2 regions of the Streptomyces hypolithicus genome follow, and region 1 is predicted to be linked to the other one. Evidence: riboswitches for the same ligand, from Rfam matches in the RefSeq annotation. Region 1 holds a riboswitch; the other holds the start of a gene.
The links. Region 1 has a riboswitch for glycine ahead of gcvP (aminomethyl-transferring glycine dehydrogenase). Riboswitches for the same ligand answer to the same signal wherever they lie in the genome.
Positions count from the first base shown of each region.

Region 2: another riboswitch for glycine. It lies ahead of gcvT (glycine cleavage system aminomethyltransferase GcvT); the one in region 1 lies ahead of gcvP (aminomethyl-transferring glycine dehydrogenase).

Region 1 is NZ_CM128811.1:5,543,152-5,547,874, reverse strand. It holds gene ACU6WZ_RS26090 (DUF5999 family protein) at 1-29, shown strand, start outside; gene gcvP (aminomethyl-transferring glycine dehydrogenase) at 137-3,022, opposite strand; glycine riboswitch at 3,239-3,336, opposite strand; gene ACU6WZ_RS26080 (PRC-barrel domain-containing protein) at 3,453-3,821, shown strand; gene ACU6WZ_RS26075 (DNA polymerase IV) at 3,746-4,723, opposite strand, start outside.
Region 2 is NZ_CM128811.1:1,464,234-1,468,956, reverse strand. It holds gene glyA (serine hydroxymethyltransferase) at 1-913, opposite strand, end outside; gene gcvH (glycine cleavage system protein GcvH) at 933-1,313, opposite strand; gene gcvT (glycine cleavage system aminomethyltransferase GcvT) at 1,402-2,526, opposite strand; glycine riboswitch at 2,568-2,667, opposite strand; glycine riboswitch at 2,668-2,771, opposite strand; gene ACU6WZ_RS06665 (AAA family ATPase) at 3,016-3,729, shown strand; gene ACU6WZ_RS06660 (enhanced serine sensitivity protein SseB) at 3,871-4,647, shown strand.

The DNA of each region.
Region 1 (4,723 bases):
GCCCGGTGGCCGTGGCCACGGCCGCCTGAGCCGATACGCAGACACGCAGACACGAAAAGGGGCCGGCCCGGAGGAATCCTCCGAACCGGCCCCGACGCTTGTCCGCGTCGCCTGACGCCGCAGCGTCCTTCGCAGGTCAGTTGTCGTACGCGTCCAGCGGCGGGCACGAGCAGACGAGGTTACGGTCACCGAACGCACCGTCGATCCGGCGCACCGGCGGCCAGTACTTGTCCGCGGCCGAGACTCCGGCCGGGAACACCGCCTCCTCGCGGCTGTACGCGTGCTCCCACGCACCACCGAGCGCGGCCGCCGTGTGCGGCGCGTTGCGCAGCGGGTTGTCGTCCGCAGGCCACTCGCCCGAGGCGACCCGCTCGATCTCACCGCGAATGGCGATCATGGTGTCGCAGAAGCGGTCGATCTCGGCGAGGTCCTCGCTCTCCGTCGGCTCGATCATCAGCGTCCCGGCGACCGGGAACGACATGGTGGGCGCGTGGAAGCCGTAGTCGATGAGGCGCTTGGCGATGTCGTCCACGCTGACGCCGGTCGACTTCGCCAGCGGCCGCAGATCGACGATGGCCTCGTGCGCCACCAGCCCGTTCGGACCGGTGTAGAGCACGGGGTAGTGCGGCTCCAGGCGCTTGGCGATGTAGTTCGCCGCGAGGACCGCGACCTGCGTCGCCCGCTTGAGCCCCTCGCCGCCCATCAGGCGTACGTACGCCCACGAGATCGGCAGGATGCCCGCTGAGCCCCACGGCGCGGCCGAGATCGGCCCGACGCCCGTCTCGGGGCCGGCCGACGGCTGGAGCGGGTGGTTGGGCAGGTACGGCGCGAGGTGCGCCCGTACACCGACGGGGCCGACGCCGGGGCCGCCGCCGCCGTGCGGGATGCAGAAGGTCTTGTGCAGGTTCAGGTGGGAGACGTCGCCGCCGAACTTGCCCGGCTTCGCCAGACCCACCAGGGCGTTCAGGTTCGCGCCGTCGACGTAGACCTGGCCTCCGGCCTCGTGCACCGTCGCGCAGATGTCCGCGACGTGTTCCTCGAACACACCGTGCGTGGAGGGGTAGGTGATCATCAGCACCGACAACTCGTCGCGGTGCTGCTCGATCTTGGCGTGCAGGTCCTCGACGTCGACCTCGCCGTCCTCACGGGTCTTGACGACGACGACCTTCATGCCGGCCATGACGGCGCTCGCCGCGTTCGTGCCGTGCGCCGACGACGGGATCAGGCACACCGTGCGCTGCGTGTCGCCGTTGGCGCGGTGGTAGGCCCGTACGGCCAGCAGGCCCGCGAGCTCGCCCTGCGAACCGGCGTTGGGCTGGATCGACACGGCGTCGTAGCCGGTGACCTCGGCGAGGCGCTCCTCCAGCTCGTGGATGAGCGTCAGGTACCCGTGCGCCTGATCGACCGGCGCGAAGGGGTGCACGGCGCCGAACTCCGGCCAGGTGACCGGCTCCATCTCCGTGGTCGCGTTCAGCTTCATCGTGCAGGAGCCGAGCGGGATCATGCCGCGGTCCAGCGCGTAGTCACGGTCGGCGAGTTTGCGCAGGTAGCGCAGCATCGCCGTCTCCGAGCGGTGCTGGTGGAAGACCGGGTGCGTGAGGTAGTCGTCGGTGCGCAGCAGGCCCTCGGGCAGCGCCTCGCCCACCGATGCGTCCAGCGCCTCGATGTCGGCCTCGACGCCGAAGGCGGCCCATACGGCGGCGACCTGTGCGCGGGCTGTCGTCTCGTCGCAGGCGACGGAGACATGGTCGGCGTCGGTCAGACGCAGGTTGACACCGCCCTCACGGGCGGCGGCGACGACCGCGGCCGCCCGGCCCGGGGCCCGTACCGTCAGCGTGTCGAAGTACGCGTCGTGCACGACCTCGGCGCCGCCGGCCCGCAGGCCGGCGGCGAGCAGCGTCGCGTACCTGTGCGTTCGGCGGGCGATGCCGCGCAGCCCGTCCGGGCCGTGGTAGACGGCGTACATCCCGGCCATCACGGCAAGCAGCACCTGCGCGGTGCAGATGTTGCTGGTGGCCTTCTCGCGGCGGATGTGCTGCTCACGCGTCTGCAACGCCAGCCGGTATGCCTTGTCGCCGTCCGCGTCGACCGAGACACCGACGAGCCGCCCGGGCAGGCTGCGCGCGAACTTCTCGCGTACGGCCATGAACCCGGCGTGCGGACCGCCGAACCCCATCGGCACACCGAAACGCTGGGTGGTGCCCACCGCGATGTCCGCGCCCAGCTCGCCGGGCGAGGTCAGCAGGGTCAGGGCCAGCAGGTCGGCGGCCACGGTGACGACCGCTCCGAGCTCGTGCGCCTGCTCCACGACGGGCTTGATGTCGCGCACCGCACCCGAGGCGCCCGGGTACTGGAGCAGCACACCGAAGACGCCACGCTCGGCCGCCTCGGCCGGGATGCCCTGCGACAGGTCGGCGACAACGACCTCGACCCCGGTGGGCTCGGCACGGGTCTCGATGACCGCGACGGTCTGCGGGAGGGTGTCGGAGTCGATCAGGAATACGCCGTTCTTGACCTTGCCGACACGGCGTGAGAGTGCCATCGCCTCGGCGGCGGCGGTGCTCTCGTCCAGCAGCGAGGCGCCCGAGGTCGGCAGTCCGGTCAGCTCGGCGACCATGGTCTGGAAGTTGAGCAGCGCCTCGAGGCGGCCCTGCGAGATCTCCGGCTGGTAGGGCGTGTACGCCGTGTACCAGGCCGGGTTCTCCATGACATTGCGCAGGATCACCGGCGGCGTGAAGGTTCCGTAGTAACCGAGGCCGATCATCGGGGCGAGCACCTGGTTGCGGTCGGCGAGGGTGCGGAGTTCGGCCAGCACCTCGGCCTCCGTGCGGGCGTCCGGCAGGCTGAGCGCCTCGGCGCTTTTGATGACGTCGGGCACCGCGGCCGCGGTCAGCTCGTCGAGCGAGCCGTAACCGACCTGGGCAAGCATCTTGGCCTGAGCCTCGGCATCGGGCCCGATGTGGCGCTGTTCGAAGGGGATGCCACGCTCAAGCTGTTCGAGCGGAATGCGGTTTGCGGTCATCTGCGGAAGGCCTCCTGGTCTGACACGACCTGCGAGGGGCACCACGGCACGGGTGCCCGGACGGCCTCCCCCTCTGTCATCTCAACCTGAGAGCTTCACCGGAAGACCGTCGGGGGTCGTTCCGGCTTTCACCGTCGGTGAGGAAGGGACCCGCGGCGGACTGTGGCCTTTCCCAGCACCTGTCCGTGCGACGCCCGCCCTGCTTTCCAGAGTGACCTCAACCGTGCGGTACGGGGGCCTGAGAGATTCCGGGGAGGATTTGCTCCTTCGGCGCCCCCGGCATGTTCACCGGAGGACTCTCCCGCACGGGGTCAGCAGCCATGAGCCAGCCTACCAGCGAGCCCCGCCGCCGTTCCCTCGAGTGGCCGAGGCCACAGATGTGCACTTTCGTAGTCTGTACGGGGAGCAGCTGCGATCAGTTGGAGGGACCGTGCAGACCGACATCGATCCGCGCAGCCTGATCGGCCGCAAGGCGTTCGACCGCAAGGGCACCAAGATCGGCACAGTGGACGAGGTGTACCTCGACGACGCCACTGGAGTACCCGAGTGGGCAGCCGTACGCACCGGCCTCTTCAGCCGGGACGCCTTCGTTCCCCTGGAGCCCAGCGAGGTCGTGAACGACACTCTGCGGGTCCCCTACGAGCGGGCACTGATCAGGGACGCCCCCGACTTCGGGGTCGGCCGCCATCTCTCCCCCGAGCAGGAACTCCAGCTCTACCACCACTACGGGCTCGATGTCTCCGCACCTCCTGTCCCCGACCGCGACTTCGGCAGGCTGGCCGGCGAGGATTCCGGCTGATCCGCGGCGCCGGCCACCAGCGGAAGTGGATCCGACGGCGCCAGATCCGGGTCGTCCACTGTGAACGTCCGGACGCGCCCGGGCGCCGACGTCGGCTCCTCGAAGCGCACCGTCACCCGCCCGACGCCGCTGCCCTGCACCCACCCCGCCCCGTACTCCGCATGGCACACGTCCTGCCCGGCCCGCCACCGGCGCTCCGGCGGCGGGCCGGGCGCCGCCGCTCCCACTGCCTCCTGGTGCCCGACCGGCCGGGCCGCCCCGGCGTCCTCCGCCGCCCCGGCCTCGTCACGGGCCTGGGCCGACGCGCGCTCACCGGCGGCCTGGGCGAAGAGGTCTTCCTGGGTGAAATCCGCGAGCCCGCTGACGCCCACACCCAGCAGCCGCACACCGCCCGTGGTGTCCACCGACTCCAGGAGGCGTCCGACTGCCTCCCGCACCACAGCGGGGTCGTCGGTGGGCCCGCGCAGCGTCTCGGAGCGGGTGAGGGTGGAGAAGTCGTATCTGCGTACCTTCAGGACCACCGTCCTGCCGGAGCGGCGGGCAGCCCGCAACCGCTGCACGCACCGGTCCGACAGCCGCCCGACCTCGGCCCTGACCCGGACCCTGTCGTGCAGGTCCACCTCGAAGGTGTCCTCGACGGACACCGACTTCGCATCCCGTTCAGCCACCACGGGCCGGTCGTCGTAACCGACCGCCATCCGGTGCAGCGAGAGGCCGTGTGCCTTGCCCAGCAGCCGTATCAGCTCGTCCTCGCCCGCCTCCGCCAGATCGGCGACTGTCGCCATGCCGGCCCGCCGCAGGTGCTCGCCGGTGGCGGGTCCCACTCCGGGCAGGGTACGGACCGGCAGGGGCCCCAGGAGCTCCCGCTCGGTCCCCGGCTCGATGAGCACCAGGCCGTCGGG
Region 2 (4,723 bases), 4.1 Mb from region 1:
CATCCGGCTGCACCAGGCGCTCGGCCAGGATGCGGGCGCCGTCCAGGGTGCGCTGCTGGCGCTCCTTGAAGTCGTCGGAGGCGGCCACCTTGAAGGAGACCGCCTTCGCGGCGATCACGTGCTCCAGCGGGCCGCCCTGCTGACCGGGGAAGACCGCCGAGTTGATCTTCTTGGCGAGTTCGGCGGTGGAGAGGATGATTCCGCCGCGCGGACCGCCGAGGGTCTTGTGCGTGGTCGTGGTGACGACATGGGCGTGCGGCACCGGGTTGGGGTGCAGGCCTGCCGCGACCAGGCCGGCGAAGTGCGCCATGTCGACCATGAGGTACGCGCCGACCTCGTCCGCGATCTTGCGGAAGGCGGCGAAGTCCAGCTGACGCGGGTACGCCGACCAGCCCGCGATGATCAGCTTCGGCTGCGACTCCTTGGCGAGGCGCTCCACCTCGGCCATGTCGACCTCGCCCGACTCCTCGTCGACGTGGTACGGGACCACGTTGTAGAGCTTGCCGGAGAAGTTGATCTTCATACCGTGGGTCAGGTGTCCGCCGTGCGCGAGGTTCAGACCCATGATCGTGTCGCCGGGCTTCAGCAGCGCGAACATCGCGGCGGCGTTGGCCTGCGCACCCGAGTGCGGCTGCACGTTCGCGTGCTCGGCGCCGAAGAGCGCCTTCACTCGGTCGATCGCGATCTGCTCGACGACGTCGACGTGCTCGCAGCCGCCGTAGTAGCGGCGGCCCGGGTAACCCTCGGCGTACTTGTTGGTGAGGACGGAGCCCTGGGCCTCCATGACCGCGACCGGAGCGAAGTTCTCCGAGGCGATCATTTCGAGGGTGGACTGCTGGCGGAGCAGCTCGGCGTCGACGGCGGCGGCGACGTCCGGGTCGAGCTCATGCAGGGGAGTGTTGAGAAGCGTCATCACGGTCCCGTTCGAGGTCTCAGTTGCCGGAGGTAAGGGCGATGTACTCGTCGTTGGAGAGCAGGTCGGCCGGCTCCTCCGAGACGCGCACCTTGAAGAGCCAGCCGCCCTCGAAGGGGGCGGAGTTCACCAGCGCGGGGTCGTCCACGACGTTCTGGTTGGACTCGGTGACCTCACCCGTCACGGGGGAGTACAGGTCGCTGACCGACTTGGTCGACTCCAGCTCCCCACAGGTCTCGCCCGCGGTCACCGTGTCGCCGACCTCCGGGAGCTGGGCGTAGACGATGTCACCGAGCGCGCTGGCCGCGAACTCCGTGATGCCGACCGTCGCGACGCCGTCCTCGGCGGTCGACAGCCACTCGTGCTCCTTGCTGTAACGCAGCTGCTGGGGGTTGCTCATGACCTGAATTCTCCTGTACGCGGGGGAGTGCTGGTGAACGGGGAAGGTGTACGAGTGCCAGGTGTACGGGTACGAGGTGTGCGGGGCGTCACTTCTGGCGCTTGTAGAACGGCAGCGCGACGACCTCGTACGGCTCATGCGTACCGCGGATGTCGACGCCCACACCCGCCGTGCCGGGCGCCGCGTGCGCGGCGTCGACGTACGCCATGGCGATCGGCTTGCCGAGGGTGGGGGACGGGGCGCCGGACGTGACCTCACCGATCACCTTGCCGTCCGCCACTACGGGGAAACCGGCGCGGGGGACACGGCGGCCCTCGGCGACCAGGCCGACCAGCTTGCGGGGCGGGGCGTTCTCGGCGCGCCCGGCGGCGGCCTCCAGGGCGGCGCGGCCGACGAAGTCGCCGTCCTTCTCGAACTTCACGACCCGGCCGAGGCCCGCGTCGAACGGTGTCAGCGCGGTGGTCAGCTCGTGCCCGTACAGCGGCATGCCCGCCTCCAGGCGCAGCGTGTCGCGGCAGGACAGACCGGCGGGGACCAGGCCGACATCCTTGCCGGCCTCCGTCAGCGCCTGCCAGAGCGTCTCGGCGTCGGCAGGGGCGACGAAGAGCTCGAAGCCGTCCTCGCCGGTGTAGCCGGTACGGGCGATGAGCGCGGGGACGCCGGCGACGGTGCCGGGCAGGCCCGCGTAGTACTTCAGGCCGTCGAGGTCGGCGTCGGTGACGGACTTCAGGATGCCGGGGGACTCGGGGCCCTGGACGGCGATCAGGGCGTACGCGTCACGGTCGTCCCGTACGACGGCGTCGAAACCCGCGGCGCGCGCGGTGATCGCGTCGAGCACGGTCTGGGCGTTGCCGGCGTTGGCGACGACCAGATATTCGGGGGCCTCGGTGTCGTCCAGGCGGTAGACGATCAGGTCGTCCAGGATTCCGCCGTCCTCCTGGCAGATCATGGTGTAGCGGGCGCGGCCGAGGCCGACCGTGCCGATGTTGCCGACCAGCGCGTAGTTCAGGAGAGCGACGGCCTGCGGCCCTGTGACGGTGATCTCACCCATGTGGGAGAGGTCGAAGAGGCCCGCGTGGGTGCGTACGGCGTTGTGCTCGTCGCGCTCGCTGGCATAGCGCAGCGGCATGTCCCAGCCCGCGAAGTCGGTCATGGTCGCGCCCAGCGAGCGATGCAGCGCATCGAGGGCGGTGAGACGGGGGACATTGCTCATAGGTGTGCTCCCAGGGCGCAGGGCAAGACGGGCGAGGACAATCCTCCCCATCTGTCATCGGAACCTGAGAGGTTCACCGGGAGAGTCCCGGCTTGCACCTTGGGTGGAGCCGCGACGAAGCGGCCCGCTTTTCAGATCTGCCTCGCCCGCGCGGTACGGGGCCTGAGAGATTCAAGGGAGGAACTTGCTCCTTCGGCGTCCTGGGGCACATGGTGCTGTGCTCCGGACTCTCCCGCGCGGATTCAAGCGGCCGGTATGCAGTTGGCGCGCACATCATTGCACGCGTCGGCGGGCGGCGGGCGGCGGGGCGGTGGGCGGCGGGCGGGAGGAAGGTTGGGGTCAGGCCGGAGGAGGGTCGGAGGCAGGTCGGAGGCAGGTCGGAGGAGGGCCGGAGAGATCCACAAACAGCTTGTGGCGCATTACCTTTTCTTTACACTTCGTGGGAAAGGGCCGGGCAAAGGGTGGGGGACACCCGACAGGGGGAGAGCGATGACGGTGCAACAGCCCGGTGTGTACGCGGCGACCGCGGGCGCGGGCGCGGCGCACGGAGCGGTGGCGGCGCAGCAGTGCGTACCGGCCGGGGAGGCGCCGGTCGGCAAGGCCGCCGGGCGCGTCGCCGCGCCGGTGGTGCGGGATCTGCGCGGGTGTGCGGGGCGCGGGCCGCGGAGCCTGGCCTTCGCGGCCGGGGACCTGGTCGTCGTGTCCGGACTGCCGGGCAGCGGCAAGAGCACCCTGATCCGGCGTACGGCCGGGGCGGCGGGCGTGCGGCGCATCGACTCGCAGGACGTGCGGGAGCGGTGGGCGGCGCGGATGCCGGGGCTGCTGCCGTACGCCCTCTACCGGCCTCTCGTACGGGCCGCGCACTACGCCGGGCTGCGCAGGGCGCTGCGCTCCGGCGAGAGCGTCGTCGTCCACGACTGCGGAACGCTCGCCTGGGTCCGGCACTGGCTCGCCCGCGACGCCAGGCGCCGTGGGGCCGCGCTGCACCTGGTCCTGCTCGACGTGCCGCCGGAGGTGGCCAGGGCTGGGCAGCAGGAGCGGGGACGCGGGGTCTCGGGGTACGCCTTCGCCCGGCACCGGCGGGCGGTGGGGCGGCTCGTACGGGACGCGGAGCGGGGGGTCCTGCCGGTGGGGTGCGGGGCGGCGGTGCTGCTGGACCGGGACGCGGCCGGCGCGCTTGCGGCGATCGGCTTTTCGACGTAGCGCGGGGATTGGGCTGAGGTTTCCGGTCGGGTCCGGAAAATGCCAGCCTCTCCGGCGATTGAGGAGCGGGGTCCGGGGCGGAGCCCCGGGGGTGTGGGGGCGCAGCCCCGGGGTGTGGGGCACAGCGCTAGGGTCGGGCCCGTGGATTACCCAGAATTCCCCGGGCCTGGCCACCCGCACGGCGGCAACGGCTGGCCCGGCAACGAACTCGAAGAGGTGCTCGCCGCCTCCGTCGGCAACCCGGCCGCCGGCGGCCGCATCGTCGAGGTGCTGGGACGCAGCCAGGTGTGGGTGCCGCTGCCCTCCGGCGGCGGCCCCCAGTCGCGGAGCCTCGACCTGCCCACCGTCGAGATCCACGGCGCGGCGTACGTCCCCGTGTACAGCTCCGAGCAGCAGCTCCGCCAGTGCGCCGGGCCGCACATGTCCTTCACAGTGGCGCCCGCCCGGGACTTCGCCCGCGGCCTGCCCCCGCAACTCGGCATCGCCGTGAACCCGGACGGCGCGGTCGGTGCGCCGCTGCCGCCGCCCGCCGTCGCGGAGTTGTGCCGGGCCGGCCGTACGCCGCTGGACGGGCCGGCGAGCGGAGGCCGGGTGCGGCTCTTCGAGCCGGACTGGCAGGAGGAGCCGGTCGACTTCCTCGCTGCCGCAGCGGGGGAGTTCGAGGAGAGCCGGGTGGTGGCGAGCGCCCGGCGGGCGCTCGCGAGCATCGAGGGGGAGTCCCCGACGCTGTTCGTCGGCGTACAGCTCTCGTCCTGGGAGGGCGCCGACCGCAACGCCCCGATGGACGCGCTGGGCCGCGCCCTCGGCCGGGTCCAGGTGCCCTGGCCGGTCAACCTCGTCCTGCTGGACGTCGCCCAGGACCCGGTCGCCGACTGGATGCTGGAGAGGGTACGGCCGTTCTACACGCGCCACGCCTGACCCGCGCCGACCGGCCGCGCGCAGCGAAGCGCGCAGCCAAGCGCGCAGACTCCTGACGTGTGCGTCAGGACGGTGT